Regions from separate parts of the Streptomyces sp. NPDC014891 genome, predicted to be linked through region 2. Evidence: riboswitches for the same ligand, from Rfam matches in the RefSeq annotation. Region 2 holds a riboswitch; each other region holds the start of a gene.

Region 1 (7,724 bases), on a different contig from region 2:
CGGATCCGGCGGACCACCGGGCGACCGTCGGGCCCCGTGGCCTGCCGGGCCGCCGCCCACAGGGCGTAGCCGTCCTCGGGCTCCAGGAGCGCCGTGAGGACGTCGATCGGGCAGGGCGAGGGCACCTCCGCGCCGAGGATCGCCAGGAGGCCGTCGTCCAGGGTCACCATCCCGCTGTCGAGGTCCCACTCGAAGGCTCCGAAGCGGACCGGCGGCGCGCCCGAGGTCGAGAGCTGCACGCACACCGGATCGCCCGGCCACTCCAGAGCCGTCCCCTGCCGGGCCAGGTCGGCCAGGGCCTCGCCCAGGTGCAGCCCGCCCCTGGTCATCCGGTTCCGGTCGCGCGCCTCCACCGGAGCCCCGGGCGTCGGCGCCCGCAGCACCACCAGGACGCCGAACCGCTCACGGCCGGCGACGACAGGCGCGTACAGCGAGGCGAACGGGAACGGCAGGCTGGCGACCAGCTGGGGAAACCGCCGCATCGCCTCCTCGACGTCGTGCAGGTGCACGGACTGCCCCGAGCGGTGGACCTCGGCGACCGGGAACGGTCGGTTCGTGTGCATCCGGAACCACGGGCGGAACAGCGGACCCGGCAGTCCCACCAGGGTCGCCATCCGCAGCAGCCCCGGGGTCCCGGACCGCAGATACACCCCGCCCGCATACCCTCCGACCTCGTCGACGGCCCGCAGCGCGGCCTCCGCGAGCGTCCAGGTCAGCGCGCCGGAGGGCGGCCCGTCGGCAGTTCCCCTCCCGGACGGACGCCCGGTGCTGCCGGCCGGGCCGGGGCGGCCGGACGTGCCGTGCAAGGTCACACAGCCAGGATGCGCCCCACCGGAAAGGCGCCGCATCCCGGGCCCGCCCCGCACGGCCGCCGGGGCGGCACGGGGTGTTGACCCCCTGCGTCCGGACCGTCACACTCGGTCGTCGACCGGCGCCGCGGGCGCACGGCACCCACTTCACGACCAGGGGACAGAATGACCGACCGGGTTCTTCCGTACGAGGTGCAGGGCGCGGGACCGCGGAGGGCCCTCGTGCTGCACAACTGGTTCGGCGACCGCACCAGCTTCGCCCCGCTGCGGGCCCATCTGGACGACGCCGCCGGCACCTACGCCTTCGTCGACTGCCGCGGCTACGGCGAAGCCGTCGACCACGCGGGGGCCTACACGATGGAGGAGGTCGCGGCGGACGCGCTCGCGGTCGCGGACGACCTCGGCTGGGACTCCTTCTCCGTCGTGGGCCACTCGATGGGCGGCAAGGCGGCGCAGCTGATGCTCCTGGAGGCGCCCGAACGCGTCCGTTCGATCATCGGGATCTCGCCCGTCTCGGCGGCCGGCTTCCCCATGGACGACGACACCTGGGACCTCTTCGCCGGCGCCGCCGAGGAGGCCGGCAACCGGCGCGCGATCATCGACACCACCACCGGCGGCCGGTACGACGACGCCTGGCTGAGCGCCCTGGTCGAGCGCTCCCTCCGACGCTCCTCCGCGACCGCCTTCCGTGCCTACCTGGACTCCTGGTCGCGCACCGACTTCCATGAGCGCGTGCGCGACAACCCGGCTCCGGTCCTGCTCGTCGTCGGCGCCCACGACCCGGCGCTCGGGGCCGCGGCGATGGAGGCGACCTGGCTGCGCTGGTACCCCAACGCGCGCCTGGAGGTCATCAAGGACGCCGGTCACTACGCGCCCGAGGAGACCCCGCAGGCCCTGGCGGAGGCCATCGAGGCCTTTCTCGCGGCCTGACGGGGCGGGGCGGGTCGGGGCTTGGGCGGGCTGAAGCCTCAGGGTCAGGTTCAGGGTGAGGGTCACGTTCGGGAGGAGCTTCAGGGGGAGGCAGGGCACGCCCGGGGCGTCCGCTCCGCCTCTCCTCCGCCTCTCATCCGAACGTCTCGCGGGACGACGACTTTCGAGGACAGCGGCGGGACGCCCACGGGGCGGATCATCGTGCTCACGACCTCATGGGGCGGCCCTCCGACGGCCCGCCCACGATCGGCAGGAGCACGTCCGATGGGCCTCGCGCAGACGCAGCACCGTTTCCTCGTCCGGCAGAAGGTGACGCCCATGGCCAACCGCTACCTCGTGCACACCGCAGGAGCGGACGGGGCCGAGGGGGAGCTCGTCGCCTTCGCCCACCAGAAGAGGATGGCGTTCAAGGAGCAGGTCACCTTCTACACCGACGAGTCCCAGCGCCAGGTCCTCTTCACCTTCAAGGCCCGCCAGGTGATCGACCTGGGTGCGACCTACGACGTGCACGGCGCGTCCGGCACCCGGCTGGGCGGCTTCCGCAAGAACTTCGGTGCCTCCCTGCTGCGCAGCACCTGGCACCTCAGCCGCGAGGGAGCCGAGGGGGAGACCACGGGGCAGGAGCGCAGCGGGGGCATCGCACTGCTGCGGCGCGCCTGGGAGCTGCTCCCCTTCACCGACCTGCTGCCCTTCGTCGTGCCGTACCACTTCGACTTCACCGAGTCGGGCCGTGCGGTGATGTCGGTCGACAAGGTCTTCGGGCTCCGTGACCGGTACGTTCTGGACATAGCGGACCCCGAGCTCGATCGGCGCCTGGCGATAGCCCAGGCCGTCGCGCTCGACGCCCTCCAGTCCCGCTGACCGGCCGCTCACCCGACCGCGGGGGAAGGCGCGCCTTACCCTGGAGGGACGGGCGGGGGCCGAGCGGGGCGCTCCTCTCCCCGCCCGGAGCCGTGCGGGCGGAAGGACGCGGGCCCATGCTCTTCAGTGATCGAACCGATGCCGGTCGGCAGCTGGCCGCCCGCCTCGACCACCTCAGAGGACATGACCTCGTGGTGCTCGGTCTGCCGCGCGGCGGGGTTCCGGTGGCGGCGGAGGTGGCCGACGCCCTGGACGCCCCGCTGGACGTCTGCCTCGTCCGGAAGCTGGGTGTGCCCCGACAGCCCGAGCTGGCGATGGGCGCGCTCGGCGAAGGCGGCGTGCGTGTGGTGAACGAGCGGGTGCTGGCCGAGGCCGGGGTGGGGGCGCGGGATCTCGCGGCGGTCGAGCGGCGCGAGCACGAGGAGCTCGACCAGCGGGCCGACCGCTACCGGGGCAGCAGACCCTCCGTTCCGCTGGAGGGCCGGACCGTCCTGATCGTGGACGACGGTCTCGCCACGGGCGCCACGGCCCTCGCGGCCTGCCGGGTGGTGCGGGCCCGGGGCGCGGGACGGATCGTCCTGGCGGTGCCGGTGGCGCCCCGCGGGTGGAAGGCGAGACTTGGTGGCGAGGCCGACGAGACGGTGAGCGTGCACGCACCCGAGGCGTTCTCGGCGATCGGACAGTTCTACGGGGACTTCAGTCAGACCCCGGACGCGGAGGTCGTGGCCTGTCTGGACCGGATCCGGGCCGCGCACGGGCCGGTCGTCCGGGACGGGGACGTACGGATCCCCGTGGACGACCGCGTCACGCTGGCGGGGCGGCTCGCGGTGCCCGAGGACGCCTTGGGTGTCGTCCTGTTCGCCCACGGGAGCGGGAGCAGCCGGCGCAGCCCCCGGAATCGGGCGGTGGCGGCAGCTCTCAACCGGGCGGGCCTCGGCACCCTGCTGTTCGATCTCCTCACCGAGGCGGAGGCGGGGGACCGGGCGCACGTCTTCGACACCCCGCTGCTCGCCGGGAGGCTGGCCCGGGCCACGGAGTGGCTCGCGGGGCGACCGGAGAGCGCGGGCCTTCCGCTGGGCTCCTTCGGGGCCAGTACGGGAGCGGCGGCCGCGCTCTGGGCGGCGGGCGACCCCGGCTCACCGGTGGCCGCCGTCGTGTCACGCGGTGGCCGGCCGGACCTCGCGGCCGACCACCTGGCGCGGGTGAAGGCCCCGACGCTCCTCGTGGTCGGAGGGCGGGACGCGCTGGTCCTCGACCTCAACCGGCGGGCGGAGTCGCTGCTCCGCTGCGAGAGCCGGCTGGAGGTCGTGGAGGGCGCCACACACCTCTTCGAGGAGCCCGGGGCCCTGGAGGAGGTGGCGGAGCTCGCCACCTCCTGGTTCACCGGGCACTTCCGTGATCAGTAGGCGCCGTTGACGTTGTCGATGGAGCCGTAGCGGTCGGCCGCGTAGTTGCAGGCGGCGGTGATGTTGGCGACCGGGTCGAACAGGTCCGTCGAGGTGCCGGGCACGTGGTAGGCGAGGAAGGTCGGCTCGATCACCTGGAGCAGGCCCTTGGAGGGGGTGCCGGCCACGGCGTTGGAGTCCCAGAGGTTGATGGCCTGGGGGTTGCCGGAGGACTCCCGCATGATGTTGCGGTGGATCCCCTCGTAGGAGCCGGGGATCCCGCGCTGGGCCATGATGTCCAGCGACTCGCGGATCCAGCCGTCGAGGTTGTCCGCGTACTGGGTGGCGGCGACGGGCGCCGCCTGGACCGGGGCGGACGCGGCGGCGGGGGCGGCGGCCGAGGCGCCGGTGCCGGCGGCGGCCGGAGCGGCGCTGCGGCGCTCGGAGCGGCTCGCCCGTTCGGCCGAAGCGGTCTTCTTCGCCTCCTCCGGGGCGGCCTTGGCGGAATTCCGATGAAGCGTCAGTTCAAGGCCGGGGTGAATGAGTGACGGATTGTCACCCACGGCGCTCTTGTTGGCCTGGTAAAGGTCCTTCCAGCCGCCCTGAATTCCCTTCTTCTGCGCGATGAGGGAAAGCGAGTCGCCGCTGACGACCGTGTAGGTGCGCGCTGCGGCCCTGGCGGTGGGCGCCTTCGGCGCGGCCTTGGCGGCGGCCGGGGCGGCGGGGGCGGTGATGGCCTTCGGCGCGATGTCCGGGGCTCCGGAGGCGGGCGCGGCGCCGGCCACGGCCGGGGCGATCAGCGGGAGCGCGAGGGCGGCGCCACCTGTGCCGACCAGCGCGAGTCCACGGGAGACGGGGCGGCGGGGACGGCGGTGCTTACCGTGAGCAGGCATGACGGGATTCCTCTCCGGCGCCTTCGGGGTGAGCTGTCGGGTTCGGACTGGAGATGTCCGGCCGCGCGCACGCGGCTTCACCCCGAGCCGTTCCGGAATCCCGGCCGGCGTATTCGTGGGTCCCCCGCTCCTGCCGTCGGGTGAAAGGGAGGTATTTCGAGCAGTGGCAGGATTCGGCGATCCGCTCGAATGGAGGTGACCGTAGGCCACCTGTGCGACGGAGAACAAGAGGATCTGAGTCCGGAAGTCGGCGAAAGGATCACTGAATTACCGGAACTCATGATCGCCCCTGACGTCGGCGGAGCGAACTTTCTTGCCCGGTAAGGCCTGCGGGAATGTCGATCACCGGCGCGTTCCCGGCGGAGTGAGTCGCGTCACCAGGTGCTCTATGTCCGAATGTTCTGGTTAATTCCATTGATGGCGCAACGGGCTGGAAAGGCGGGGTCGGTCTCAGGGGCACTCAAGGGCATACATCGCGAAACCGACATTCTTCGTGAAAGGTGAAGAGACCCCGACCGAGGAGCCGCCCGGATGTCACCCGCCGCCCCCCTGCTGATCCCCGAAGGCCTCGCCCCCGAAGGCCTCGACCCGGACGCCCTCGACCGCGAGGCCGCCGCCCTCTTCGACAGCGCCACCTGGCAGCGCGTCGTCGCCGACTGGACCGACCGGACGCCGTCCGCGCCCGCCGCGGAGGAGTGGCGCGCCCTCCTCTCCGTTCCGGTGGACCGGCTCGTCGCCGACGCGCTCGACGCCCTGCCGCCGCCCCCTCCCGCCGAGCGCCGGCTGCCCGGCCGGCTCGCTGCCGTCCTGCCCGACCGGCTGCACGTCTGGCGTCGCGTCGGCCGGCCCGAGCTGCGCCCCTCGGTTCACCTCGGCTACGCGCGCCTGGTACTGACCGAGTGGGGCTGGCAGAACGCCCCGTACAAGCTGCGCGACGCCCGCGGGGCCCGCTGCGTCTGCGGTGCGCTCCTCGCCGCGCACCGTCTCGGCCACGGCAGCGCGACGACGATGAACGAGGCCGCCGCCTGGATCATGACGGAGCTCCGCGCCCGGGGCTGGCACGACCTGATCGGGCCGTGGAACCGGGCCCCGGGCCGTACGGCGGCCGACGCCGTGGACCTGCTCGACGCCACGATCCGCCGTGCCGCGGAGGCCGGCCGCTGAGAGGACGTCCGCGTGGAGGGCCGCGCACGGCGGAGGGGCGCCGCCCCTCCGCCGCGCGGCGTGCTCAGCCGGTGACGCTCGGGGCCCCGGTCTCGATGTGGCCGGTGTACCGGCGCGACCAGGTTCCGTCGATGTCGGCCAGGATCGTGAAGTCGTACCAGCCGTCGTTGTAGGCGACGGCGTTGAAGTGGTCCTCGCGCGAGGATCCCGCGGGGACGGTGTAGGTCCAGGGGCCGTCGGTGCGGTAGGCGTTCGAGCGGATCGTGAACGTCACCGGCCCGGCCGAGGCGTTGGTCATCCGGAACCACAGGGCCGTCCGCCCGGTGCCCGCCTCGGTCGCGAACCGGGCGGCCACCTCGACCGCCTTGCCGGCCTTGGAGGCGTCCCCGACGAACCGGCGCAGGAAGCGGTTGGGGCCCATCATCGAGATGTCGTACTTGCCGGAACCCGACCCCAGGCCGATGTGGAAGTAGTCGGTCGCCGTTCCGCCCGCGTCGACGGTGTACTGCCAGGCGGCCGTGTCGCGGTGCTGGTGGGGATGGATGGAGAAGTGTGCCGCCCGCTTGGCCTCGGCGCCCTGGTTCGTCATCGAGAACCAGGCCAGGATCTTGCCGGCGGCCCCGAACTCGAACCGGTCGAGGTTGCCGTTCACCTGGTACGGCAGTGCGCGGGCCGGCCGGACGCCCGGCTCCTGGGCCGGCTGGGCGTTGTTCTGCGGGGCGGGGTTCGGCAGCGGGGCGCAGGTCGCCTGGCCGATCACCTTCGCCGTGGAGGGGAGCCCGGCCGGTACGCCGTACACGGGACGGGCGAAGTCGAAGACGCCGGTCAGGTCACCCGTCACCTTCCGCCGCCAGGCGCTGATGTTCGGGCAGGTGGCCGGAGTGCCGAGGGCCGCCGTCCAGCTCTCCATGAAGCGCAGGACCGACGTGTGGTCGAAGACCTCGGAGCTCACCCAGCCGCCCCGGGTCCACGGGGACATGACAATCATGGGAACGCGGAAGCCCAGGCCGATCGGCACGCCGTCCAGGTACTCGCCCGGGGTGCCCGGAGGGGCGACGGGCGGGGGCACGTGGTCGAAGAAGCCGTCGTTCTCGTCGTAGTTGAGGAACAGCACGGTCGAGTCGAAGACCTCGGCGTCGGCGGCGAGCGCCCGGTAGACGAGGTCGACGAAGTGGGCGCCGTCCCCGGGGGGCGCGTAGGGATGCTCGGAGAACGCCTCGCTCGCGACCACCCAGGACACCTGGGGCAGGGTGCCCGCGACGACGTCCGCGCGGATCGCGGCGGCGATGTCGTCCGGGGTCGAGCCGGTCACCCGGGGGACCGAGCCCATGCCGCGGTCGTACAGCGGGTCCCCGGGGCGCGCGTCGGTGAACCTCTTGAAGTACGCGAGACCGTTGTCCCCGTAGTTGTCCTGGGCGTTCTGGTAGACCTTCCAGCTCACCCCGGCCCGCTGGAGCGCCTCCGCGTACGTCTCCCAGGTCAGGCCCGACTCGTCGCCGCCGTCCTTGCTGGAGGCGTCGATCCTCCCGCTCCACAGGAACGTGCGGTTGGGTCCGGTGGCGCTCAGCGCCGAACAGAAGTACGCGTCGCAGACGGTGTACTGGTCGGCGAGCGCGTGGTGGAACGGGATGTCCTCGCGGTCCAGGTGCCCGAGCGACCGGGTGTTGCCCACGCCGGTGACC
Region 2 (7,724 bases):
CTGACCGCCCTGGCCTACCCGGAGGGGCACCCGTACCACCACACGCCGATCGGCTCGATGGCCGACCTGGACGCGGCGACCCTGGAGGACGCGCGGAACTTCTTCCGCACGTACTACGCCCCGAACAACGCGGTGCTGTCGGTCGTCGGGGACATCGACCCGGAGCGGACCCTCGCCTGGATCGAGAAGTACTTCGGCTCCATCCCCGGCCACGACGGCAAGCCCGCGCCCCGCTCGGGCGAGCTGCCCGAGGTCATCGGCGAGCAGCTGCGCGAGGTCGTCGAGGAGGAGGTGCCGGCGCGTGCGCTGATGGCCGCCTACCGGCTGCCGCACGACGGCACGCGCGCGTGCGACGCGGCCGACCTGGCCCTGACGGTCCTCGGCGGCGGCGAGTCCTCCCGGCTGCACAACCGCCTGGTCCGCCGCGACCGCACCGCCGTCGCCGCCGGCTTCGGCATGCTGCGGCTGGCCGGCGCGCCCTCGCTGGGCTGGCTGGACGTCAAGACCTCCGGCGGGGTCGAGGTCCCGCAGATCGAGGCGGCCGTCGACGAGGAGCTCGCCCGGTTCGCCGCCGAGGGCCCCACGCCCGAGGAGATGGAGCGCGCGCAGGCGCAGCTGGAGCGCGAGTGGCTCGACCGGCTCGGCACCGTCGCGGGCCGTGCCGACGAACTGTGCCGCTTCGCGGTGCTGTTCGGCGACCCGCAGCTCGCCCTGACGGCCGTCGACCGCGTCCTTGCGGTCACCGCCGAGGAGGTGCAGGCCGTCGCCGCGGCCACGCTGCGCCCCGACAACCGCGCGGTGCTGGTCTACGAGCCCGTGGCGACCGAACAGAGCGACAGCGACGAGGAAGAGGGGGCGGACCAGTGACCGACGCTGCCGCGTCTTTGACGAGCATGGACTTCCACCCGCAGCCGACGCCCGGCGACGCCCGGCCCTGGGCCTTCCCGGCCCCGGACCGCGGTGCCCTGGACAACGGTCTGACGTTGCTGACCTGCCACCGCCCCGGCCAGCAGGTGGTGGCCGTGGAGATCTTCCTGCCGGCCCCGCTGGACGCGGAGCCCGCCGGTCTCGACGGTGTGGCCACCATCATGGCCCGGGCCCTGTTCGAGGGCACGGACCAGCACAGCGCCGAGGAGTTCGCGGCCGAGCTGGAACGCTGCGGCGCCACGCTCGACGCGCACGCCGACCACCCGGGCGTCCGGGTCTCTCTGGAGGTTCCCGCCTCCCGGCTGTCCAAGGCGCTCGGTCTCGTCTCCGAGGCCCTGATCGCGCCGGCGTTCCTGGAGACCGAGGTCGAGCGCCTGGTGCGCAACCGCCTCGACGAGATCCCGCACGAGACGGCCAACCCGTCCCGCCGCGCCGCCAAGCAGCTCTCCAAGGAGCTGTTCCCGGCGGAGGCCCGGATCTCCCGGCCGCGCCAGGGCACCGAGGAGACCGTCGCGGCGATCGACGCCGCCGCGGTCCGCGCCTTCTACGAGGCGTACGTGCGTCCCGGCACGGCCACCGCCGTGGTCGTCGGCGACCTGACCGGTGTCGACCTGGACAAGGTCCTCGCCGAGACGCTCGGCGCGTGGTCCGGCGAGCCGGCCGAGCCGCTCCCGATGCCGCCGATCACCGCCGACGACACCGGACGGGTCGTCATCGTGGACCGCCCCGGCGCCGTCCAGACCCAGCTGCTGATCGGCCGGATCGGGCCCGACCGGCACGACAGCGTCTGGCCGGCCCAGGTCCTGGGCGCCTACTGCCTCGGCGGCACCCTCACCTCGCGGCTCGACCGGGTCCTGCGCGAGGAGAAGGGCTACACGTACGGGGTGCGCGCCTTCGGGCAGGTGCTCCGCTCGGACGGCCGGGGGAACGGCGCCTCGATGCTCGCCATCAGCGGTTCCGTCGACACGCCCAACACCGGTCCGGCTCTTGACGACCTGTGGAAGGTGCTGCGGACGCTGGCCGAGGAGGGCCTGACCGACGCAGAGCGGGAGACGGCCGTGCAGAACCTGGTGGGGGTCGCGCCGCTCAAGTACGAGACGGCCGCCTCCGTCGCCGCGACGCTCTCCGACCAGGTCGAGCAGCACCTCCCGGACGACTACCAGGCGCAGTTGTACGCCCGGCTGGCCGGGACGGGCACGGTCGAGGCGACCGCGGCCGTGGTCAGCGCGTTCCCCGTCGACCGTCTCGTCACCGTGCTCGTCGGCGACGCGTCGGAGATCGCGGAGCCGGTGCGGGCGCTCGGGATCGGCGAAGTGACCGTCGTGACCGGCTGATTCACGCGGTCCGCAGGACGGGGAGGACCCCGACGGCCCGGCCCGTCGGGGTCCTCCCCTTTGTCCGTATTGGGGCAAGGGTTGGCTTTTGCCTTGTGGCATGTCTTACAAAATGCCTGTCCGGTTGGTGATTGAAAGACGATCCGCATAGCGTCAGGCCGTCTGTTCGTCAGTTGCACGTGCCGCACCCGCGGCATCGGACAGACATCGCCGAGTCCCCGTCAGGCGCGAGCCTGGGGAGCCGGGGACCCACACGCAGTCCCTGGGGTGAATCGGGCGCCTTCGTCTCGTACGGAGGGGCTCGTAGGAGACCTTCCTGCTCCGAACCCGTCAGCTAACCCGGTAGGCGAGAGGGAAGGAAAGGACCAGCCCCTACATGGCGTTCACCCGTGCCACCGGGAAGCATCGTGCTCCGAGCCGGATGGCGCGCCGCGGCGCGGGCATCGCCGGCGCGGCGACCCTCGCCACCGCCGGCGTCATCGGCACCCTGGCCTCCCCGGCGCTCGCCGCCGACACGGACGACCGCTCCCTCGAGGACACCGGCCTCACCAAGGTGATCACCGAGGACGACCTCGCCGAGCGGATCGACGCCCAGGCCGCCGCCCAGGAGCGGGAGGCCTACGAGATCGCCGCCAAGGCCAAGGCCGAGGCCGAGGCGAAGCGCAAGGCCGAGGCCCGCGCCAAGGAGATCCGCGAGGCCGAGCAGCGCGCCGCCCGCGAGGCCGAGCGCCGCCGCCTGGCCTCCTTCCAGCTCCCCGTCGACGGCTCGTACGTGTCCACCGGCTACAAGACCGGCGGCTCGCTCTGGTCCTCCGGCAGCCACTCCGGCGTCGACTTCCACGCCGCCTACGGCAGCACCGTGGTCTCCGTCGGCTCCGGCACCGTCGTCGAGGCCGGCTGGGGCGGCGCGTACGGCAACAACATCGTCATCCGGATGAACGACGGCACGTACACCCAGTACGGTCACCTGTCCTCCATCGGGGTCTACGTCGGCCAGACCGTCGAGCCCGGTGAGCGGATCGGCATCTCGGGCTCCACCGGCAACTCGACCGGACCCCACCTCCACTTCGAGGCGCGGACGACCGCCGAGTACGGCTCCGACGTCAACCCGGTCGCGTATCTGCGCGCCCGCGGCGTCAACGTCTGACCCGACGCCCCGGGCGGCTCCTCGCGCCGCCCCCACCGCATCGCAAAAGCCCCGGCTCGTACAGAGCCGGGGCTTTTCGTCGCGCGCGGCACATCGATATTCCGCCGGGGCATCGGAAATTCCGGCGCGCTGCAATAGAGTCGCAGATCGGGCGCAGAACAGGCGCCGGTTAATTGACTCGCGCGGACCAAGGCGGAGGTCGGACATGCGCATTCCCGCGCACTCGGTATGCACGGCGATCCGGGACGACATCGTCACGGGCGTCTTCGAGCCGGGCGCCCGGCTGACCGAGGACCAGCTCGCCCGCCGGTACGGGGTCTCCCGGGTTCCGGTCCGCGAGGCCCTGCGGACCCTGGAGTCCGAGGGCTTCGTGGTCACCCGCCGGCACGCCGGGGCGCAGGTCGCGGAGCCCACCGAGCAGGAGGCCGCCGATCTGCTCGACATGCGGGCGCTGCTCGAACCGCTGGGGGCCGCCCGTGCCGCCCAGCGGCGCACGGAGGCGCATCTCAAGGTGCTGCGCGGCCTGGTCAGGCTGGGGCAGGAGCGGGCCAGGCGGGGGCAGGGCGAGGATCTGCGTTCACTCGGGGGCTGGTTCCACGAGACGCTGGCCCAGGCCTCCGGCAGTCCGGCCCTGACGGCCCTGCTGACCCAGCTGCGGCACAAGATCGCCTGGATGTACGCGGTCGAGCAGCCCGAGCGGCCGGTGGACGCCTGGGCCGAGCACGGGGCGATCGTGGACGCCGTGGCGCGCGGCGACGCCGAGCGGGCCAGGACGCTGACCGCGCTGCACGCCGAGCGCACGCAGCCGCTGCACCGCCTCAGGAAACCGGCCGGCGGCCGTGTGAGGGTTTCGCAACATGCAGTCAACACGGCGGGTTCCCGGAATTAACGCGCGCATCGTATACATGGAATAGGAATTCGAGGCCGTCGCTCCGCGCTGCCCGAAAAGGCCGCGGGAGAAATCAGAAAAGGCCGTGACCGCCGGAATTCCGGCGGTCACGGCCTTTTCGCCGTGCGGTGGGTGTCGACCCGGATCAGACGGTCTCGGGAAGCTCGTCCAGGCCCTCGGCGACCAGCTTCGCCAGACGGTCCAGAGCGGCCTCGGCGCCGTCGGCCTCCGAGGCGAGGACGATCTCCTCGCCGCCCTGCGCGCCCAGGCCGAGCACCGCGAGCATGGAGGCGGCGTTGACGGGGGTGCCGTCCGACTTGGCGATCGTCACCGGAACGCCGGAAGCCGTGGCGGCACGGACGAAGATGGACGCGGGGCGGGCGTGCAGGCCCTCGGCCCAGCCGACGTTGACGCGGCGCTCAGCCATGGTGTTGCCCTTCAAGTCTCAAGCGGGTTGTCTAGACCAGTCTCTCACGGGATGCTCCGTGCTCGCGCCGACCTTCGGCCCGGATCGGACCGCCCTTCGGCCCTCCCCGCCCTACGGGGCGTGCTCCCTACCTTGCACGGCCGACCCCCGCCGCGCGAGCGATGCCGCCGCCGTGTCGCGGTCCGTGCCGCCACCGGGGCGCGACCCGTGCCACCGCCGATCCGCGGCCGTAGGCTGACCCCATGCAGAGCGCGTCGGACCAGCCGCCGGAGCACGACTACCCCGACCACTGGGAGGCGGACGTGGTGCTCCGCGACGGCGGCACCGCGCGCATCCGGCCGATCACGGCCGACGACGCCGACCGCCTCGTCAGCTTCTACGAGCAGGTCTCGGACGAGTCGAAGTACTACCGCTTCTTCGCCCCCTACCCCCGGCTCTCCGCCAAGGACGTGCACCGCTTCACCCACCACGACTTCGTGGACCGGGTGGGCCTGGCGGCGACCGTCGGCGGCGAGTTCATCGCCACGGTGCGCTACGACCGCATCGACGACCGCGGCATGCCCGCCTCCCTCCCCGCCGACGAGGCCGAGGTCGCCTTCCTCGTCCAGGACGCGCACCAGGGACGCGGCGTCGCCTCCGCCCTGCTCGAACACATCGCGGCGGTCGCCCGGGAACGGGACATCCGGCGCTTCGCCGCCGAGGTGCTCCCCGCCAACACCAAGATGATCAAGGTGTTCACGGACGCGGGCTACACCCAGAAGCGCAGCTTCGAGGACGGCTCCGTACGGCTCCACCTCGACCTGGAGCCCACCGACCGCTCCCTCGCCGTGCAGCGCGCCCGGGAGCAGCGGGCCGAGGCCCGCTCCGTGCAGCGACTCCTCACGCCCCGGTCCGTCGCGGTCGTCGGCGCCGGGCGCGCCCCGGGCGGCGTCGGCCGGACCGTCCTGCGCAACCTCCTCGGGGCCGGGTTCACCGGACGCGTGTACGCGGTCAACGCCGCCCTCGGCGAGGGCGGCGGGGCCGTGGAGTTCGACGGCGTCCCCGCCCACCCCTCCGTCGCCGCCATCGGCGAGCCGGTCGACCTCGCGATCGTCGCCGTTCCCGCCGAACGGGTGCCGGAGGTCGTCGCGGACTGCGGCGAACACGGCGTCCAGGGGCTGGTCGTCCTCTCCGCCGGCTACGCCGAGAGCGGTCCCGCGGGCCGTGAGCGGCAGCGCGAGCTGGTGCGGCAGGCCCGCTCGTACGGCATGCGGATCATCGGCCCCAACGCCTTCGGCATCATCAACACGGCCGCCGACGTCCGCCTCAACGCCTCCCTCGCCCCGCAGACGCCGGCCGCCGGGCGGATCGGGCTCTTCACCCAGTCCGGCGCGATCGGCATCGCCCTCCTCGCCGGGCTGCACCGGCGGGGCGCCGGGCTGTCCTCCTTCATCTCGGCGGGCAACCGGGCCGACGTCTCCGGCAACGACTTCCTCCAGCACTGGTACGACGACCCCGGGACCGACGTCGTCCTCCTCTACCTGGAGTCGATCGGCAACCCCCGGAAGTTCACCCGCCTCGCGCGCCGCACCGCCGCCGTCAAACCGGTCGTCGTCGTCAAGGGCGCCCGGCACAGCGGCAGCGCGCCCCCCGGTCACCGCGTGCCCGTCACCCGCATCCCGCACGCCACCGTCTCCGCGCTGCTCCGCCAGGCCGGCGTGATCCGCGTCGACACCGTCACCGAGCTGGTGGACGCGGGCCTGCTGCTCGCCGCCCAGCCGCTGCCCGACGGACCCCGCGTGGCGATCCTCGGCAACTCCGAGTCCCTCGGGCTGCTCACCTACGACGCCTGCCTCACGGAGGGGCTGCGTCCGCTCCGGCCGCTCGACCTGACCACGGCCGCGGAGCCCGCGGACTTCCGGGACGCGCTGGCCGCGGCGCTCGCGGACGAGACCTCCGACGCGGTCGTCGTGACCGCGATCCCGTGGGTCGGCGAGAACGGCGCCACCGAGTTCGGCGACGGCGAGGTCCTCGCGGCCGCCCTCCGCGAGGCCGTGGCCTCCGCCCAGGCCCCCACCAAGCCGGTCGTCGTCGTGCACGTCGAGATGGGCGGCCTCGCGGAGGCCCTCGCCGTCGCCACGAGCACCCGCCCGACGGCCCCGGGCCGCACCGGCGGCACGGACCCGACGCCCCGGCCGGCCGCGCCGGGCACCGGAACCCCGGCGGGGGCGGCCCCGGGGACGCCGGGAGAAGCCGGTCACGGAACGTCCGGTCACGGCGCCCCGACCGGTGCGAGCCCCGGCGTCCGGGACGGTGCGAGCCCCGGCATCCCGGACGGGTCCGGACCGGCCGGATCCGGTCCGGCCCGATCCGGTCCTGGCCTCCCGGCCGGACACGACCGCGGCGTGCCGCCCGGTCACGACGCCGGCGCCCCGGGGCCCGTCCCGAGCGCGACGGCGGCCCCCGGAGCGCCGACCGGCGCGGCCGCGTCCCCCCGACCGCCGGCCCCCGGCCACCCCGGCGCGGCCCCCGCCCCGGCTCCCGCGACCGATTCCGCCTCCGCCGCCGTCCCGCCCGCCGCCATCCCCTCCTATCCCGCCGCCGAGCGGGCGGTGCGGGCGCTGGCCGAGGCCGTGCGGTACGGGGAGTGGCGGCGGCAGGCCGTCGATCCCGGGCGGGTGCCCGAGTACGAGGACATCGACGAGGCGGGGGCGGCGGCGCTCATCGGGCGGGTGCTCGGCGGCGAGGACGCCGATCCCCGCGGTGTGACCCTCGACACCGCCCAGGCGGGGGAGCTGCTCGGGCGGTACGGGATCACCGTCCGCCCCACCCTGCCCGCGCCCACCCCCGACGCGGCCGTCGCGGCCGCCGCCCGGCTCGGCTACCCGGTGGCCCTGAAGACGACCGCGCCCCACCTCCGCCACCGCCCCGACCTCGGGGGCGTACGGCTCGATCTGGCGTCCGAGGGGCAGCTCCGCACGGCCTACGCCGAGCTGACGGAGGTCCTGGGCAAGCCGGAGG
Region 3 (7,724 bases), on a different contig from region 2:
GGCAGCGCGAGCTGCTCCAGACGTCGGTCGCGGCGGGGGAGACCGGGCTGCTGGAGACCGGGATCGAGGAACTGCTGCGCTACGACGGTCCGGTGGAGATGGCCACCTGGCGGTACGCGACCGAGCCCCTGACCATCGGCGGGCAGGACATCCCGGCGGGCGACCCCGTCCTCGTCGTGCTCGCCGCCGCGGACCGGGACCCGGAGCGGTTCGACGGGCCGGACGTGCTCGACCTGGCGCGGCGCGACAACCAGCACCTCGGGTACGGGCACGGCATCCACTACTGCCTGGGCGCGCCGCTCGCCCGGCTGGAGGGACAGACCGCGCTCGCCACCCTGCTGACCCGGCTGCCGGACCTGCGACTTGCCGCGGATCCCGCGGAACTGCGCTGGCGCGGAGGGCTCATCATGCGCGGTTTGCGCACGCTTCCGGTCGAGTTCTCCCCTTCCGTGCGACTCACACAAAGTGAGAGTCCGTCATAAATGTGATCTTCACGTGATCGCGGGTGCATCGACTTGTGATGAGCGTTCGAATACGGCTACCTTCCCCGTCAGCTCGGTTCGTCAACGTGGTTGAGTAATTCGGCCAGGTGTGACAACTCGGGCGCGCCCACACAGTCGTCACGCGAAAGGCGCTTCTATGCGTTCCGGGAACGGACGTCACCGTCGCCCCCGTCAGGCCCCCGCCATCGTCGTCGCCGCGGGCGTGACCGGCTCCGCCATGGCGCTGCCGCTGCTCGCCACCGGGTCCGCCTCCGCCGCCGACGCGGCCACCTGGGACCGGGTCGCCGAATGCGAGTCCGGCGGCCAGTGGAGCGCCAACTTCGGCAACGGCATGTACGGCGGGCTCCAGTTCACCCAGGACAGCTGGGAGCGCCACGGCGGCCTGTCGTACGCGCCCAGCCCGGACCTCGCCAGTCGCGCCCAGCAGATCGCGGTGGCCGAGAAGGCCCTCGCCAAGGGTTCGAACGAGTGGGCCACCTGCGCGCCGATCGCCGGCCTGAAGAACGACGGCGCGTCCCCGGGTGTGGACCCCGGCCCCACGAGCGTCCCCAAGGCCCCCACCGGACCGGTCCCCGAGTCCAACTGGAACGCCGGCCTGCCCGGGACCTCCGGAGAGGCCGCCGAGGCCGACAAGGGGGCCGAGGAGGCCGACAAGTCCGAGGCCGAGCAGAAGGCCCCCGGGACGGCGTCGCCCGACGCGTCCGCCACGCCTGTCTCGCCGACCGCACCCGTCTCGCCGACCGCGCCGACGAGCCCGCCCGCGTCGACCGACCCGAGCGACCCGGCCGCGCCCACCGCACCCGGCACGCCCGACGCGTCCGTGACGCCCGGCGAGCCCGGCTCCACCGAGCCCGGTGCGCCGACGGACGACCCGTCGTCGGCGACCCCCGGCACCGGCAAGCACCGGGGTGACGCCGCACCGGAGGAAACCGACAACCCGGACAGTTCTGCCGAATCAGGTAGACATGCGTCCCCGGACAACAAGCTGGACGAAAAGCCGCTGAAGACGTCGCCCGCTGACGCCTCGAAGGAAACGGACGCAACGGACAGTCAGGGCAAGTCGGACTCCTACCTCGTGCAGCCGGGTGACAACCTCTCCGACATTGCACAGGAGAACGAACTCCCCGGAGGCTGGACCGCCCTCTACGACGCCAACCGGCGGACCGTGGGCCTCGATCCGGACCTCATCCTCCCTGGTCAGGCGCTTGACCTGACGAACGGTTCGACCGCGTCGGCGGAGTAGTTCGGGGGCGTATGTCCGGTTCTGGGCAAGTGAGACATGGGTCTCTTCACCCCAACTGGCGTGTCACGCCCGCAAACTTTGCTCCCGTCACCTCTCACCTGCACAAACACGACCCACCGGAAGGCAAGCAGGGGCGATTTCTCCCCTATGAGGGTCTTTGAACTTCCGGTGGGTCTGTGTCTACGGTCGTCACCGCTCGCCACCGCGGGCCCCGTCGACCGAAACGCCGAATCCTGCCGTCGGCCGACGGGCATCGTCGCGCAAGCGCCGAAGGCAGGAGTGGGGGACCCAAGGTAAGTGCCGGTCCCGGCCGTTGAGACAGACGGCCGAAGACCGGCTTGGGGTGAAGCCGCGTGCTAGGACACGCGGCCGGGCACCTTCCGGCCCGAACCCGACAGCTCACCTCACAGGCGTCGGTGAGGAGAATCCCCATGCTGTTTTCCGCCAAGGGCAAACACCGCCGTCCCTCCAAGGCCACCCAGGTCGCCGCGCTCGTCGGCGTCACCGGTGTCGCCGTGGCCGCCCCGCTGATGACCGCGGGCACCGCCTCGGCCGCCACGGCCTCGGAGTGGGACCGCGTCGCCGCCTGCGAGTCCGGCGGCAACTGGTCCATCAACACCGGCAACGGCTACTACGGCGGTCTGCAGTTCTCGGCCTCCACCTGGGCCGCGTACGGCGGCACCGCCTACGCCTCGACCGCCGACCAGGCGTCGAAGTCGCAGCAGATCGCCGTCGCCGAGAAGGTCCTCGCGGGCCAGGGCAAGGGCGCCTGGCCGTCCTGCGGCGTGGGCCTCTCGGGTGCCTCCTACGAGGGCGGCGCCGCCGAGAGCGCGCCGCAGCAGAGCACCCAGCAGCCGCAGCAGGAGCGGAAGGCCGAGCAGCCGACCACCCGCAGCGAGAAGCGCCAGGCCCCGAAGAAGGCCGCGCAGCAGGCCGCTCCGCAGGCCGACGCGAAGAAGACCGTCACCACCCCGACCGGCAAGAAGGTCAAGAAGGGCGACGGCGAGTACAAGGTCGCCACCGGCGACACCCTCAGCAAGATCGCCCAGGCGCACGGCGTCAAGGGCGGCTGGGCCGAGCTGTTCAAGCTCAACAAGGACGTCGTCGAGGACGCCGACCTCATCTACCCGGGCCAGCAGCTCCACCTGAAGTGAGCCCGGCGGTCCGCGTGAGTCCGGCGGCTCACGCGGCCCCTCCGACCCTCCCGCGGTGACCACCCCGGCCCGGCGCGCCCATCCCCCGTGCGCGCCGGGCCGGGGTTCCCCCGTTTCGGGCCCGCGCCCGGAGAAGGCCAGAGAAGACCGGAGTAGAGGGGAGGGCCGGCGCGACGACCGGCCCGCCGCGGCGGTTACCCGCCGGTAGATCTGGGGCCCTTCGTCCCGACATGCATGCCCTTGGGTCCTTTTTCGTCCCAGGGGGCGGGCGCCCGGCTGGCCGGAGCCCGCGAGCCGGTTAGGCTCTTGTCGCAAGGCCAAGCGACCCTGCACCGACCTTGCGTCACATCCAGCGTCACATCCCAAAAAGGAGATGCTCGTGCCGTCCATCGACGTCGTCGTAGCCCGGGAAATCCTGGACTCCCGAGGCAACCCCACGGTCGAGGTCGAGGTCGGCCTCGACGACGGCAGCACCGGCCGTGCTGCTGTCCCGTCCGGTGCCTCCACCGGTGCGTTCGAGGCCATCGAGCTTCGCGACGGTGACCCGAACCGCTACCTCGGCAAGGGTGTCGAGAAGGCCGTCCTCGCCGTCATCGAGCAGATCGGCCCGGAGCTCGTCGGCTACGACGCCACCGAGCAGCGCCTGATCGACCAGGCCATGTTCGACCTGGACGCCACCGAGAACAAGGGCTCCCTCGGCGCCAACGCCATCCTCGGCGTCTCCCTCGCCGTCGCGCACGCCGCCTCCGAGGCCTCGGACCTCCCCCTTTTCCGCTACCTCGGCGGCCCGAACGCGCACCTGCTGCCCGTTCCGATGATGAACATCCTCAACGGTGGGTCGCACGCCGACTCCAACGTGGACATCCAGGAGTTCATGATCGCCCCGATCGGCGCGGAGTCCTTCTCCGAGGCCCTCCGCTGGGGTGCGGAGATCTACCACACCCTCAAGGCCGTGCTGAAGCGCAAGGGCCTCTCCACCGGCCTCGGCGACGAGGGCGGCTTCGCGCCGAACCTGGAGTCGAACCGCGCCGCCCTCGACCTCATCGTCGAGGCCATCAAGGAGGCCGGCTACACCCCGGGCACCGACGTAGCGCTCGCGCTCGACGTGGCCGCGTCCGAGTTCTACAAGGACGGCGCGTACGAGTTCGAGGGCAAGTCCCGCTCGGCCGCCGAGATGACCGAGTACTACGAGGAGCTCGTCTCCGCGTACCCGATGGTCTCCATCGAGGACCCGCTGTACGAGGACGACTGGGCCGGCTGGAAGGTCCTCACCGACAAGCTGGGCACCAAGGTCCAGATCGTCGGCGACGACCTCTTCGTCACCAACCCGGAGCGCCTGGCCCGCGGCATCGAGGAGGGCACCGCCAACGCCCTCCTGGTCAAGGTCAACCAGATCGGCTCGCTGACCGAGACCCTCGACGCCGTCGAGCTCGCCCAGCGCAACGGCTTCAAGTGCATGATGTCCCACCGCTCCGGCGAGACCGAGGACGTCACCATCGCCGACCTCGCCGTCGCCGTGAACTGCGGTCAGATCAAGACCGGCGCCCCGGCCCGCTCGGACCGCGTCGCCAAGTACAACCAGCTGCTGCGCATCGAGGAGATCCTCGACGACGCCGCGGTCTACGCCGGCCGCAGCGCCTTCCCGCGCTTCAAGGGCTGACGGCAGGCGTCACCCCCGGCAGTTCCGTACGTCCCCGCACTCGGTCCCGTACCGTGTGCGGGGACGTCCGCGTGAACAGGGGAGGCGACACGACATGGCCGCGAAGGACCGGGACCGGTTCTCCACCGCGACCCGGATCAGACTGCTCGGCGAGCAGACCGCCGCCCGTGTCTACCGCTCCCAGACCCGACGCCAGGCCCGCCGCTCCCGGCTCACCGGCCGGGCCGCCTTCCTCGCCCTGGTCGTCTGCTCGCTGGTCGTGGCGCTCGCCTACCCGATGCGGAGCTACGTCTCCCAGCAGGGCGAGATCGCGGAGCAGCAGCGCCGGGCCGCCGACGCCGCCCGGCGGGTCGAGGAGCTCCGGGACGAGAAGGCGCGCCTCCAGGACCCCGCCTACGTCCGGCGCCTCGCCCGCGAGCACCTCCACTACGTGCTGCCCGGCGAGACCGGGTTCACCGTGAACGACCCCGACGCCGAGCAACGGCCCCGCGGGGACCAGGGCGCGGCGGACCGCCCCTGGTACGACAACCTCTGGGACGGCGTCGACCACGCCGACCGCCCCTGACGCGGCCTACCGGTCGCCCCGACATACGAGCAAGGCAGACATGGAAACGCCCCCTCCGCAGACCGAACGCACCGAGCCCACCGGGCAGGACATCGCCGCCTTCGAGCTCCAGCTCGGCCGGCCGCCCCGCGGCCTGCGCGCCATCGCGCACCGCTGCCCGTGCGGAAACCCGGACGTCGTCGAGACCGCGCCGCGGCTCCCCGACGGCACGCCGTTCCCGACCACGTACTACCTGACCTGCCCCCGGGCGGCCTCGGCCATCGGCACCCTGGAGGCCAACGGGGTCATGAAGGAGATGCAGGCCCGGCTCGCCACCGACCCGGAGCTCGCCGCCGCCTACCGGGCCGCGCACGAGGACTACATCGCGCGCCGCGACGCCATCGAGGTCCTGGAGGGGTTCCCGAGCGCCGGCGGCATGCCGGACCGGGTGAAGTGCCTGCACGTCCTCGTCGGCCACTCGCTGGCCGCCGGACCCGGCGTCAACCCCTTCGGCGACGAGGCGCTCGCGATGCTGCCGGAGTGGTGGGCGAAGGGTCCCTGCGTCACGCCGTGCGCGGACGGGGACGAGAAGAAGGAGGGGGCGGAGTGACCCGCGTCGCCGGAATCGACTGCGGCACGAACTCCATCCGCCTCCTGGTCGCCGACGTCCATCCGGAGACCGGGGAGCTGGTCGAGCTCGACCGGCGGATGACGATCGTCCGGCTCGGCCAGGGCGTCGACCGCACCGGCCGCCTCGCCCCCGAGGCACTGGAGCGGACCTTCGAGGCCTGCCGCGCGTACGCCCGGGTCATCGAGGAGCTGGGCGCCGAGCGGCTCCGCTTCGTCGCCACCTCCGCCTCCCGTGACGCCGAGAACCGCGCGGACTTCGTGAACGGGGTCGTGGAGATCCTGGGCGTCGAGCCCGAGGTCATCACGGGCGACCAGGAGGCCGCGTTCTCCTTCACCGGCGCCACCGGCGAGCTGCACGGGGACGACCGCCGGCTGGTCGTGGACATCGGCGGCGGCTCGACCGAGTTCGTGGTCGGCAACCGGCACGTCGAGGCCGCCCGCTCCGTCGACATCGGCTGCGTCCGCCTGACCGAGCGGCACGTCCGGCACGACCCGCCGACCGCCGAGGAGGCCGAGGCGATCCGCGCCGACGTCCGGGCCGCGCTCGACCTCGCCGCCGAGACCGTCCCGATCGGGACCGCGGAGACCCTCGTCGGACTCGCCGGATCGGTCACCACGGTCGCCGCCATCGCCCTCGGGCTGCCGGAGTACGACTCGGAGAAGATCCACCACGCCCGGATCTCCGCCGCGCAGGTCGCCGAGGTCGCCGAGCGGCTGCTCGCCTCCACCCACGCCGAGCGGGCCGCGATCCCGGTCATCCACCCCGGCCGGGTCGACGTGATCATCGCCGGCGCGCTCGTCCTGCGGGAGATCGTCGAGCGGGTCGGAGCCCACGAGGTCGTCGTCAGCGAGCACGACATCCTCGATGGGATCGCCCTATCCGTGGCATAGCGGGCACCTATCGAGGCCTCCCGCGACACCTCGCCGGGAAAGTTCGTGAAGTTCTTCACAAGGAAAAGGGCCCTGGTGGCGCCGAAGTGGGGTCCGAACGAGGTGTTTGGGCCCTCCGGGTGGCGCCTCAGGGCCCTTTCGCAGGCGCGGAGGCGGATTCGCCCGACGTTTCCATCGTGTGAACGGGGGCTCCGGTTCGGGGTTAACGGAGGCTCTCCGGTCCAGTTCACAGGGGGTGAACAACGTCCGCCCGGGTGCCCCGGTTCCTTTGCAGCACCATGACATGGATCACGTGGGCGGCGGAGTGTAGCAGAGGTGTCCGGAGACCTTGTGAAGGGGCGCACGAGCACCCCCCTCAGGAGGGGTGGATACTCGATCTCATGAGCACCACGGAGCGTCCCAGGATCCTCGTAGTAGGCGGCGGGTACGTAGGCCTGTACGCAGCTCGGCGCATCCTCAAGAAGATGCGCTACGCGGAGGCGACCGTCACGGTCGTCGACCCGCGGTCGTACATGACCTACCAGCCCTTCCTCCCCGAAGCCGCCGCCGGCAGCATCTCGCCGCGCCACGTCGTCGTCCCGCTGCGACGCGTCGTGCGCGGAGCGGAGGTGCTCACCGGCCGGGTCACCACCATCGACCAGGACCGCAAGGTCGCCACGATCTCGCCGCTCGTCGGCGAGGCCTACGAGCTGCCCTTCGACTACCTCGTCATCGCGATGGGCGCCGTCTCCCGTACCTTCCCGATCCCCGGCCTCGCCGAGCAGGGCATCGGCATGAAGGGCATCGAGGAGGCCATCGGCCTGCGCAACCACGTCCTCGAGCAGCTCGACAAGGCCGACTCGACCACCGACGAGGAGGTCCGCCGCAAGGCGCTGACCTTCGTCTTCGTGGGCGGCGGCTTCGCCGGCGCGGAGACCATCGGCGAGGTCGAGGACCTGGCCCGGGACGCCGCGAAGTACTACCAGAACGTGTCGCGCGAGGACATGCGCTTCGTCCTGGTCGACGCGGCCGACAAGATCCTTCCCGAGGTCGGCCCCAAGCTCGGCCAGTACGGCAAGGAGCACCTGGAGAGCCGCGGGATCGAGATCTACCTCGAGAC
Region 4 (7,724 bases), on a different contig from region 2:
GCGAGCGGCCTGAACGTCCTCACGGCGGCCCGGGTGGAGGTGACGGGCAAGGCCGCGGCGCCCGTGCCCGTACCCGCCTCGGCGTTCGTCCCCGCGCCGACCAGGCCCCCCGGCGAGCCCGGCACGATCTCCGTCGCCGTCGACGGCGAGGCGCTCACCCTGCCCACCCCCGTCGTCTGCACCGTCCGCCCCCGTGCCCTGCGCGTCCTCGTGCCGCGCCACCGGCCCGGGGTCATCGAGCCCCAGCCGCCACTGGACTGGCGGCGCGTCACCGAAATCGCCTTCCAGCCCCCTTCGAGGAGGAGCCGTTCATGACCGGCACCACCCCCACTCCGACCCCCGCGCCCGAGAAGAACCCTGTCCTGGCCGTCCTCAGGGACCTCCGGGCGATCGACGGCGCCGTGTACGCCGCCGTGGCCGCCACGCCCACCCCCACCCTCGACACCGGCTTCCGGCGGCTGTCGCACGCGGCGAACCACTCGAAGATCTCCTTCGCCCTGGCGGCCGGGCTCGCCCTGGTGCCGGGCCGGCCGCGCCGGGCCGCCCTCGCCGGGGTCGGGGCCATCGCCGTCGCCTCCGCCACGGCCAACCTGCTGGGCAAGCGCCTCGTCCGCCGGCCGCGGCCGGACCGGGAGGCGGCCCGGGTCGTCGTGGGCCGCCACGTCAAGATGCCGGACTCGGCGTCGTTCCCCTCCGGGCACACCGCGTCCGCGGTCGCCTTCGCGACCGCCGCCGGGGTGGTCTTCCCGCCGGCCTCCGTGCCCCTGCAGGTCCTCGCGATGGCCGTGGGCTACTCCCGTGTCCACACCGGGGTGCACTATCCGGGCGACGTGGCGGCGGGCGCCGTCCTCGGCGTCGCGAGTGCCGCCGTCTCCCTGACGGCCCTGGCCTCCCTGACGCCCGCCAAGGGGAAGTGACCGGACGCCGGAGCCGCCCGGCCGGACCGGGCGGCCGGCGCCGTACGCCCGGCGGCTCCGTCGTCGGGCCCCGCCGCACGCCCGGCGGCTCCGTCGTCAGACCCCGCCGCACGCCCGGCTCCCTCGTACGCCCTGACCGCCCGTCGCGGGGCGCGTCAGTACGTCGCGCGCGCCAGGTCCTCCTCCGTGAGGTCGAGCGCCGCGAGCCGCTCCGGGTCCGCGAGGACCTGCAGCTCGACGATCCGCTCGCCGACGATGGTGAACGCCATGAGCGCGCCGGGGCGCCCGTCGCGGACGGAGAGGTACGCGGGCGCGCCGTTGACGACCATCGGGAGCGACGCCGTGCGGAACCTCGCGTAGGTGAGGGCCTGGGCGATGACGGCCTCCGCGCCCCGCACGACCTTGGAGACGGCCGCGAGCGTCCGTCCGCCGTCCGCGCGCAGCACGACGTCCGGGTCGAGGACGGCGAGCAGCCCCTCGAAGTCGCCGCCGTGCGAGGCGGCGAGGAAGGCGTCGGCGATCTCCCGCTGCCGGCGGGCGTCGGGTCCGGCCGCCGGGGCGGCGTCCTGCACGCGGCGGCGGGCGCGGCTGGCGAGCTGGCGGGTGGCGGCCGGGGTGCGGTCCACGATCCGCGCGATCTCGTCGAAGGACACGGCGAACATGTCGTGCAGGACGAAGGCGAGCCGTTCGGCCGGGCCCAGGGTCTCCAGGACGACGAGGAGCGCGAGGCCGACCGACTCGGTGACCTCGGCCGCGTGCTCCGGGTCGGTGGGGCCGGCGACCCGTACGACCGGGTCGGGGACGTAGTACTCCAGCGGGTCCTCGCGGCGGGAGCCGCGCGAGCGCAGCATGTCGAGGCAGACGCGGCCGACGACCGTGGTCAGCCAGCCGCTCAGGTTCTCCACCGCGCCGACGTCGCTGCGGTTGAGCTTGAACCAGGCCTCCTGCACGGCGTCCTCGGCCTCGCTGAGCGAGCCCAGCATCCGGTAGGCCACCGCCCGCAGGTGCCCGCGGTCGGCCTCGAAGCGCCGCGCGAGCCCGTCCTTGCCGTCGAGGCCGTCGAGGCCGTCGGTGCCGTAGGTGCCGTTCCCGTGGTTGCGGTCCACTCGTCGCTCTCCCCGTCCGTGTCCCGTCATGCCGTCATGCCGTCATGCCGTCATGACGGATCCAACCTCGTCGATGTGACGGCTCCTGTCACGCCTCTCGCGACGGACAGCGGCGGTCCCGGAGATTCCGGTACGTGAGATCCACGGCGGCCCGGCGCGGACGCGGAGGATTCCCCGGCCGATGCCCCTGAGCGCCGCTGATCACCTCTTCAGTCCGGTGATCACCGTCCGTAGATTGATCCGCATGACGACGACAACTTCGCAGGTCAACGCCGTGCTCCGGACCCCGCCGGCCTCTCCCGCCGCCGCTGCCGCCTACTTCTCCGCGAGCCTCGCCTTCCACGCCGACGTCTCCGACGTGGCCTCCGCGCTGGCCGCCGCGGCCGCCGACGGCACCGACCCGGGCTTCGTCGTGATCGACTCGCGCTCGACCGCCTCCTGGGACCAGGGGCACGTCCCCGGCGCCCTCCACCTGCCGACCGCGCTGATCCCGGAGCAGGCCGAGCAGCTGCTCGACCGGTCCGTGCCGGTCGTGACGTACTGCTGGGGCCCCGGCTGCAACGGCGCGACGCGCGCCGCGCTGGCCCTCGCGGAGCGGGGCTTCCAGGTGAAGGAGATGCTCGGCGGCTTCGAGTACTGGGTGCGCGAGGGCTTCGCGTACGAGACCTGGGAGGGGCCCGCGGAGAAGGCCGCGGACCCGCTCACCGCGCCGGTGGACGCGGACGACTGCGGCTGCTGATCGCCGCCGCCCGAGCCCGCCGGGCCCGGGCGGACGGGCCGCCCACGGAAACCGATTTCCGGATCGGCCCGCCCATGCCGTAGAGTCGTGTCTACCGACGCGGGGTGGAGCAGCTCGGTAGCTCGCTGGGCTCATAACCCAGAGGTCGCAGGTTCAAATCCTGTCCCCGCTACTCAGTAGCAGCGAAGGCCCGGATCCAGTCACTGGATCCGGGCCTTCGTCGTTCCCGCGTGTCCCGTGGTCGTGCTTGACCTTGACGCAGCGTCAAGATCTAGCGTTCTCGGCATGGAGTGGTCGATCCAAGAGATCGCCAAGAAGGCCGGCACCACCAGCCGCACCCTCCGGCACTACGGAGACCGCGGACTGCTGGAACCGAGCCGGATCGGCGCGAACGGTTACCGGTACTACGACCAGGCGGCCCTGGTCCGCCTGCAGCGGATCCTGCTGCTGCGCGAGCTGGGACTCTCCCTGCCCGCCATCGCCGAGGTCCTCGCCGGGCAGCGGGACACCTCCGCCGCCCTGCGCACCCATCTCGCGCTCCTGGAGCAGGAGCGCGAGCGCATCGGACGGCAGATCGCCTCGGTGCGGACCACTCTCCACAAGACCGAGAACGGAGAAGAGCTCATGGCCGACGAAGTGTTCGACGGTTTCGACCACACGGTGTACGAGGAGGAGGTCACCGAGCGCTGGGGCCGCGACGCCTACGAGAGCGGCGACCGCTGGTGGCGCTCGCTCACCGCGGAGCAGAGGAAGGCGTTCATGGACGAGCAGGCGGACATCGCCCGCGCCTTCGCCCGGGCGCTCCGGGACGGCCTGGCCGCCGGCAGCGACGAGGTGCAGGAGATCGCCCGGCGCCAGGTCGCGTGGCTGTCCACCACCACGACGCCGACCAGGGAGTACGTCATCGGTCTCGGCCGCATGTACGTCGACGACCCCCGCTTCACCGCGAACTACGACAAGCACGGGGAGGGCACCGCGGTCCTCGTCCGGGACGCGATGGAGATCTACGCGGAGCGGAACCTCTAGGGGGTGTCCTGGCTGGTGCTGTGTGTGGTGGGGCTGGGGTGCGCGGCCGCGCCGGGCCTGCTGGCGAGGGGCGGACGGCTGGCCGGACCGGCGGACTGAACCGGGCGCCGCGCCCTCCGGCCGTACGCCGGTCGGCCCTGCGGGAGTCGCCGCCCCCGCCCGGGGCGGCGACCCTGGGAGGGCGCGGTACGGGCCGCGGCCGGGGACGGACCGGGCAGGAGAGCACAGGTGGGGCGACCCCCAGGAGTGACCGGCGGGCGGCGGGACGACGCGGGCCGCGGGCCGTACGGGGGTGCCCGGCGGTTCCTCCGGGCGCTGCCGCCGCTGATGATCGTCGGCGGTGTCTTCTTCGACGTCCTGACGCCGGCCCGGTACAGCGCGGCGCCGATGTTCTCCGCCGCCCCGCTGATCGCGGCCCCGTTCTTCTCCACCCTGACGACGCTGCTCACCGGGATCGCGGCCGTGCTGGCCTCGGTCGGGCTGCACGTCTACAACGAGACCGCGGGCGAGATCTCGTCGTTCACCGAGTTCCTGACCGTGTTCACGGTGTCCGCGCTGGCCCTGCTGATCAACCGGGTGGTCCGCCGCAGCGGCGAGCGGCTCGCCTCGGCGCGGGTCATCGCGGAGGCCGCGCAGAAGGCGGTGCTGCCGACGCCGGCCGAGCGGATCGGCGGGCTGCAGTGCGCGGCGCGGTACGAGGCGGCGCAGGCGGACGCGTTCATCGGCGGCGACCTGTTCGCCGTCCAGGACACGCCCTACGGGGTGCGGCTCGTGACCGGCGACGTCCGCGGCAAGGGCATGGACGCGGTCGAGGCCGTCGCCGTCGTCATCGGGGCGTTCCGGGAGGCGGCCGAGCAGGAGCGGACGCTGGAGGGCGTGGCGCGGCGGCTCGAACGCGCCCTCGCCCGGGAGGGCACCCGCCGGCACGGTCTCGACGCCTTCGAGGGGTTCACCACGGCCGTGCTCGCCGAGATCCCGCGCGGGGACGGCGGCGGCACCTTCGACGGCTTCGTACGGGTCGTCAACCGCGGGCACCCGCCTCCGCTGATGCTGCACGCCGACGGGCACCTGGACATGCTGGAGCCGGGCGAGGCGGCGCTGCCGCTCGGCATGGGCGATCTGGCGTCGTGGCCGGACCGGGCCGAGGCGCGGCCGTACCCGCCGGGCGCGACGCTGCTCTTCTACACCGACGGCCTCTCGGAGGCGCGGAACGCCGAGGGGGTCTTCTACGACCCGGCCGAGCGGCTGGCGGGGCGGATCTTCCCGGGGCCCGAGGAGCTGCTCGACGCGCTCGTGGACGACGTGCGGCTGCACACCGGGGGCGGGTCGACGGACGACATGGCGCTGCTCGCCGTGAGCCGTCCGGCGACGGGCCAGCCGGAGCGGCGCCGGACGATGCCGGTGGTGCCGCCGGGCGTGCGCTGACCGGCGGGTGGGGGCCTGTCACCGGCCGTAGTCGAGGGGTCTCGCTGCGATAACAATTGACACAACGTCAGATCGCGGAGGTTTGGGCCTTCCTCGCTGAACGGGGGTCAACTCGGACCATTCCCTCCCAATTCAATGAATGATCAAGAGGAACGGCTTGGAATCGGGAGCCCGTGTCTATTAACGTTCGATAACGCAGCGCGGTCGTCCCAGCCGTCGCAAGAGACGGCACCGTGCGCACGCGCCGAATCCTGAAAAGGAACCGGGGAACCACCACTTGGGGTGAATCGGGCCCTTCGCACCTGTGCGACGTGCCCGTAGGAGACCTTCCTGCTCCGAACCCGTCAGCTAACCCGGTAGGCGAGAAGGAAGGAAAGGAGCGCGCCTTCGTGGCGTCCAACACTCCCGCACCCGAAGCCCCCTTCGACGCCTTCGGTGGTGGTGCGGGTCCCGCCGCCCCGGACACCGAGTGGAACCCCACCGAGGGATCCCTCCGCTCCGGCGGTCGCCACCGGGTCGTCAAGCAGCGCTCCAACTTCGCGCGTTCCTCCACCGTCCTCGGCGTCGGCGTGATCGCGGCCGTCGGTGCCGGCGGCCTCGCCACCGCGCAGGAGAAGCCCCCGGTCGCCATATCGCTCCCGGACCTCCCCGACCTGCACCTGCCGGACGCCCACGACCTCCCCGGCGTCGGCGACCTCCTCCCCGAGGAGGCCACCGAGACGGTCAGCGCGGACCGCGCCAACCCGAACCCGCTCACCGTCGCCTCGTACGCCACCGCCGAGGACCAGGGCACGCAGGCCCCGCGGATGCAGCAGGCCGGCCTGGTCACCCAGGGCGGCTCGGCCGCCCAGGCCACGCCCGGCGCCGGCGACGCGGGCGAGGCCCTGCGCGCCCGCATCCTCCAGCAGGCCGAACAGCAGCAGGCCTCCGCCGACGCCGCCGACAAGGCCGCCGCGGAGAAGGCGGCGGCGGAGAAGGCCGCCGCCGAGGCGAAGGCCAAGGCCGACGCCGCCGAGAAGGCGGAAGCCGAGGCCAAGGCGAAGGCCGAGGCGGAGGCCAAGGCCAAGGCGGAAGCGGAGGCCAGGGCGAAGGCCGAGGCCGCGGCCGAGGCCGAGCGCCTCGCCAAGCTGGCCGCGAGCTACTCGCTGCCGCTCTCCTCCTACAGCCTCAGCGCCACCTACATGCAGTCCGGTTCGATGTGGTCCTCCGGCTACCACACCGGCCTCGACTTCGCCGCCCCCACCGGCACCCCCCTCAAGGCGGTCCACGGCGGCACGATCAAGTCGGCCGGCTGGTCCGGCTCGTACGGCTACCGGGTCGTCCTGGAGCTCTCCGACGGCACCGAGATCTGGTACGCCCACATGTCCTCGATGACGGTCTCCGCCGGCCAGACGGTGGGCACCGGCGAGACGATCGGCCGCGTCGGCGCCACCGGGAACGTCACCGGCGCCCACCTCCACATGGAGGTCCACACGCCCGGCGGCTCCGGCCTCGACCCGGCGGAGTGGCTGCGCTCCAAGGGCCTCAGCCTCTGACCCGGCGGCCCGCCCCCGCAGGATGACGGAATAGGCCCGGCGGCGCGGACGGTTGTCCCCACCATGACGAACCTCCGCCCGCTGGGCAGCTCCGACCTGCACGTCTTCCCGCTCGCCCTGGGCGGCAACGTCTTCGGCTGGACCGCCGACGAGGACCAGTCCTTCGCGGTCCTCGACGCCTACACCGCCGCCGGCGGCAACTTCGTCGACTCCGCCGACGTCTACTCGGCCTGGGCCGAGGGCAACCGCGGAGGCGAGTCCGAGACCGTCATCGGCCGCTGGCTCGCCGCCCGCGGCAACCGCGCCGACGTCGTCGTCGCCACCAAGGTCGGCGCCCACCCCCACTTCAAGGGACTCTCCGCGCCCACCGTCAAGGCGGCCGCGGAGGCGTCGCTGCGGCGCCTCGGCACCGACTACATCGACCTGTACTACACGCACTTCGACGACGAGTCCGTCCCCGTCGAGGAGATCGTCACCGCCCTCGACCAGCTGGTGAAGGCCGGCACCGTGCGGGCCGTCGCCGCCTCCAACATCTCCCCGGAGCGGCTGCGCGCCTCCCTCGACTTCGCCGAGTCCGAGGGCCTCACCCGCTACGTGGCCCTCCAGCCGCACTACAACCTGGTCTCCCGCGACACCTACGAGGGCCCGCTCCTGGAGACCGTCGAGCGGGCCGGGCTCTCCGCCGTCCCGTACTACGGCCTCGCCGCCGGCTTCCTCACCGGCAAGTACCGCCCCGGCACCACCGTCGACAGCGCCCGGGCGGCCGGCGCCGGCGGGCACCTGGACACCGAGCGGGGCCGGGCCGTGCTCTCCGCGCTCGACACGGTCGCCGAGGCGCACGGCGCCGAACTCGCCACCGTCGCCCTCGCCTGGCTCGCCTCCCGCCCGACCGTCGCGTCGCCGATCGCCTCGGCCCGCACCGTCGAGCAGGTCCCGGCGCTGGTCGCGGCGGCGGAGCTCACCCTCACGACCGAGG

The links. Region 2 has a riboswitch for cyclic di-AMP ahead of ACF09E_RS32275 (M23 family metallopeptidase). Riboswitches for the same ligand answer to the same signal wherever they lie in the genome.
Positions count from the first base shown of each region.
Region 1: linked by a shared signal. The riboswitch ahead of ACF09E_RS13870 (transglycosylase SLT domain-containing protein) and the one ahead of ACF09E_RS32275 (M23 family metallopeptidase) in region 2 are both predicted to bind cyclic di-AMP.
Region 3: linked by a shared signal. The riboswitch ahead of ACF09E_RS31460 (transglycosylase family protein) and the one ahead of ACF09E_RS32275 (M23 family metallopeptidase) in region 2 are both predicted to bind cyclic di-AMP.
Region 4: linked by a shared signal. The riboswitch ahead of ACF09E_RS29465 (M23 family metallopeptidase) and the one ahead of ACF09E_RS32275 (M23 family metallopeptidase) in region 2 are both predicted to bind cyclic di-AMP.

Region 1 is NZ_JBIBWF010000004.1:423,261-430,984, reverse strand. Features, by position in the region: gene ACF09E_RS13890 (SpoIIE family protein phosphatase) at 1-812, opposite strand, end outside; gene ACF09E_RS13885 (alpha/beta fold hydrolase) at 975-1,739, shown strand; gene ACF09E_RS13880 (hypothetical protein) at 2,004-2,600, shown strand; gene ACF09E_RS13875 (alpha/beta family hydrolase) at 2,717-4,006, shown strand; gene ACF09E_RS13870 (transglycosylase SLT domain-containing protein) at 4,000-4,878, opposite strand; cyclic di-AMP (ydaO/yuaA leader) riboswitch at 4,884-5,067, opposite strand; gene ACF09E_RS13865 (hypothetical protein) at 5,410-6,042, shown strand; gene ACF09E_RS13860 (phosphocholine-specific phospholipase C) at 6,107-7,724, opposite strand, start outside.
Region 2 is NZ_JBIBWF010000014.1:135,316-143,039, forward strand. Features, by position in the region: gene ACF09E_RS32265 (pitrilysin family protein) at 1-867, shown strand, start outside; gene ACF09E_RS32270 (M16 family metallopeptidase) at 894-2,261, shown strand; cyclic di-AMP (ydaO/yuaA leader) riboswitch at 2,460-2,625, shown strand; gene ACF09E_RS32275 (M23 family metallopeptidase) at 2,638-3,408, shown strand; gene ACF09E_RS32280 (GntR family transcriptional regulator) at 3,614-4,297, shown strand; gene ACF09E_RS32285 (HPr family phosphocarrier protein) at 4,443-4,724, opposite strand; gene ACF09E_RS32290 (GNAT family N-acetyltransferase) at 4,967-7,724, shown strand, end outside.
Region 3 is NZ_JBIBWF010000013.1:194,051-201,774, forward strand. Features, by position in the region: gene ACF09E_RS31450 (cytochrome P450) at 1-482, shown strand, start outside; gene ACF09E_RS31455 (transglycosylase family protein) at 640-1,746, shown strand; cyclic di-AMP (ydaO/yuaA leader) riboswitch at 2,002-2,174, shown strand; gene ACF09E_RS31460 (transglycosylase family protein) at 2,178-2,900, shown strand; gene eno (phosphopyruvate hydratase) at 3,274-4,560, shown strand; gene ACF09E_RS31470 (septum formation initiator family protein) at 4,655-5,125, shown strand; gene ACF09E_RS31475 (DUF501 domain-containing protein) at 5,166-5,714, shown strand; gene ACF09E_RS31480 (exopolyphosphatase) at 5,711-6,625, shown strand; gene ACF09E_RS31485 (NAD(P)/FAD-dependent oxidoreductase) at 7,006-7,724, shown strand, end outside.
Region 4 is NZ_JBIBWF010000011.1:230,872-238,595, forward strand. Features, by position in the region: gene ACF09E_RS29430 (diacylglycerol/lipid kinase family protein) at 1-315, shown strand, start outside; gene ACF09E_RS29435 (phosphatase PAP2 family protein) at 312-917, shown strand; gene sigJ (RNA polymerase sigma factor SigJ) at 1,073-2,053, opposite strand; gene ACF09E_RS29445 (rhodanese-like domain-containing protein) at 2,268-2,762, shown strand; tRNA gene ACF09E_RS29450 (tRNA-Met) at 2,861-2,934, shown strand; gene ACF09E_RS29455 (MerR family transcriptional regulator) at 3,048-3,788, shown strand; gene ACF09E_RS29460 (PP2C family protein-serine/threonine phosphatase) at 4,017-5,213, shown strand; cyclic di-AMP (ydaO/yuaA leader) riboswitch at 5,446-5,591, shown strand; gene ACF09E_RS29465 (M23 family metallopeptidase) at 5,603-6,748, shown strand; gene ACF09E_RS29470 (aldo/keto reductase) at 6,812-7,724, shown strand, end outside.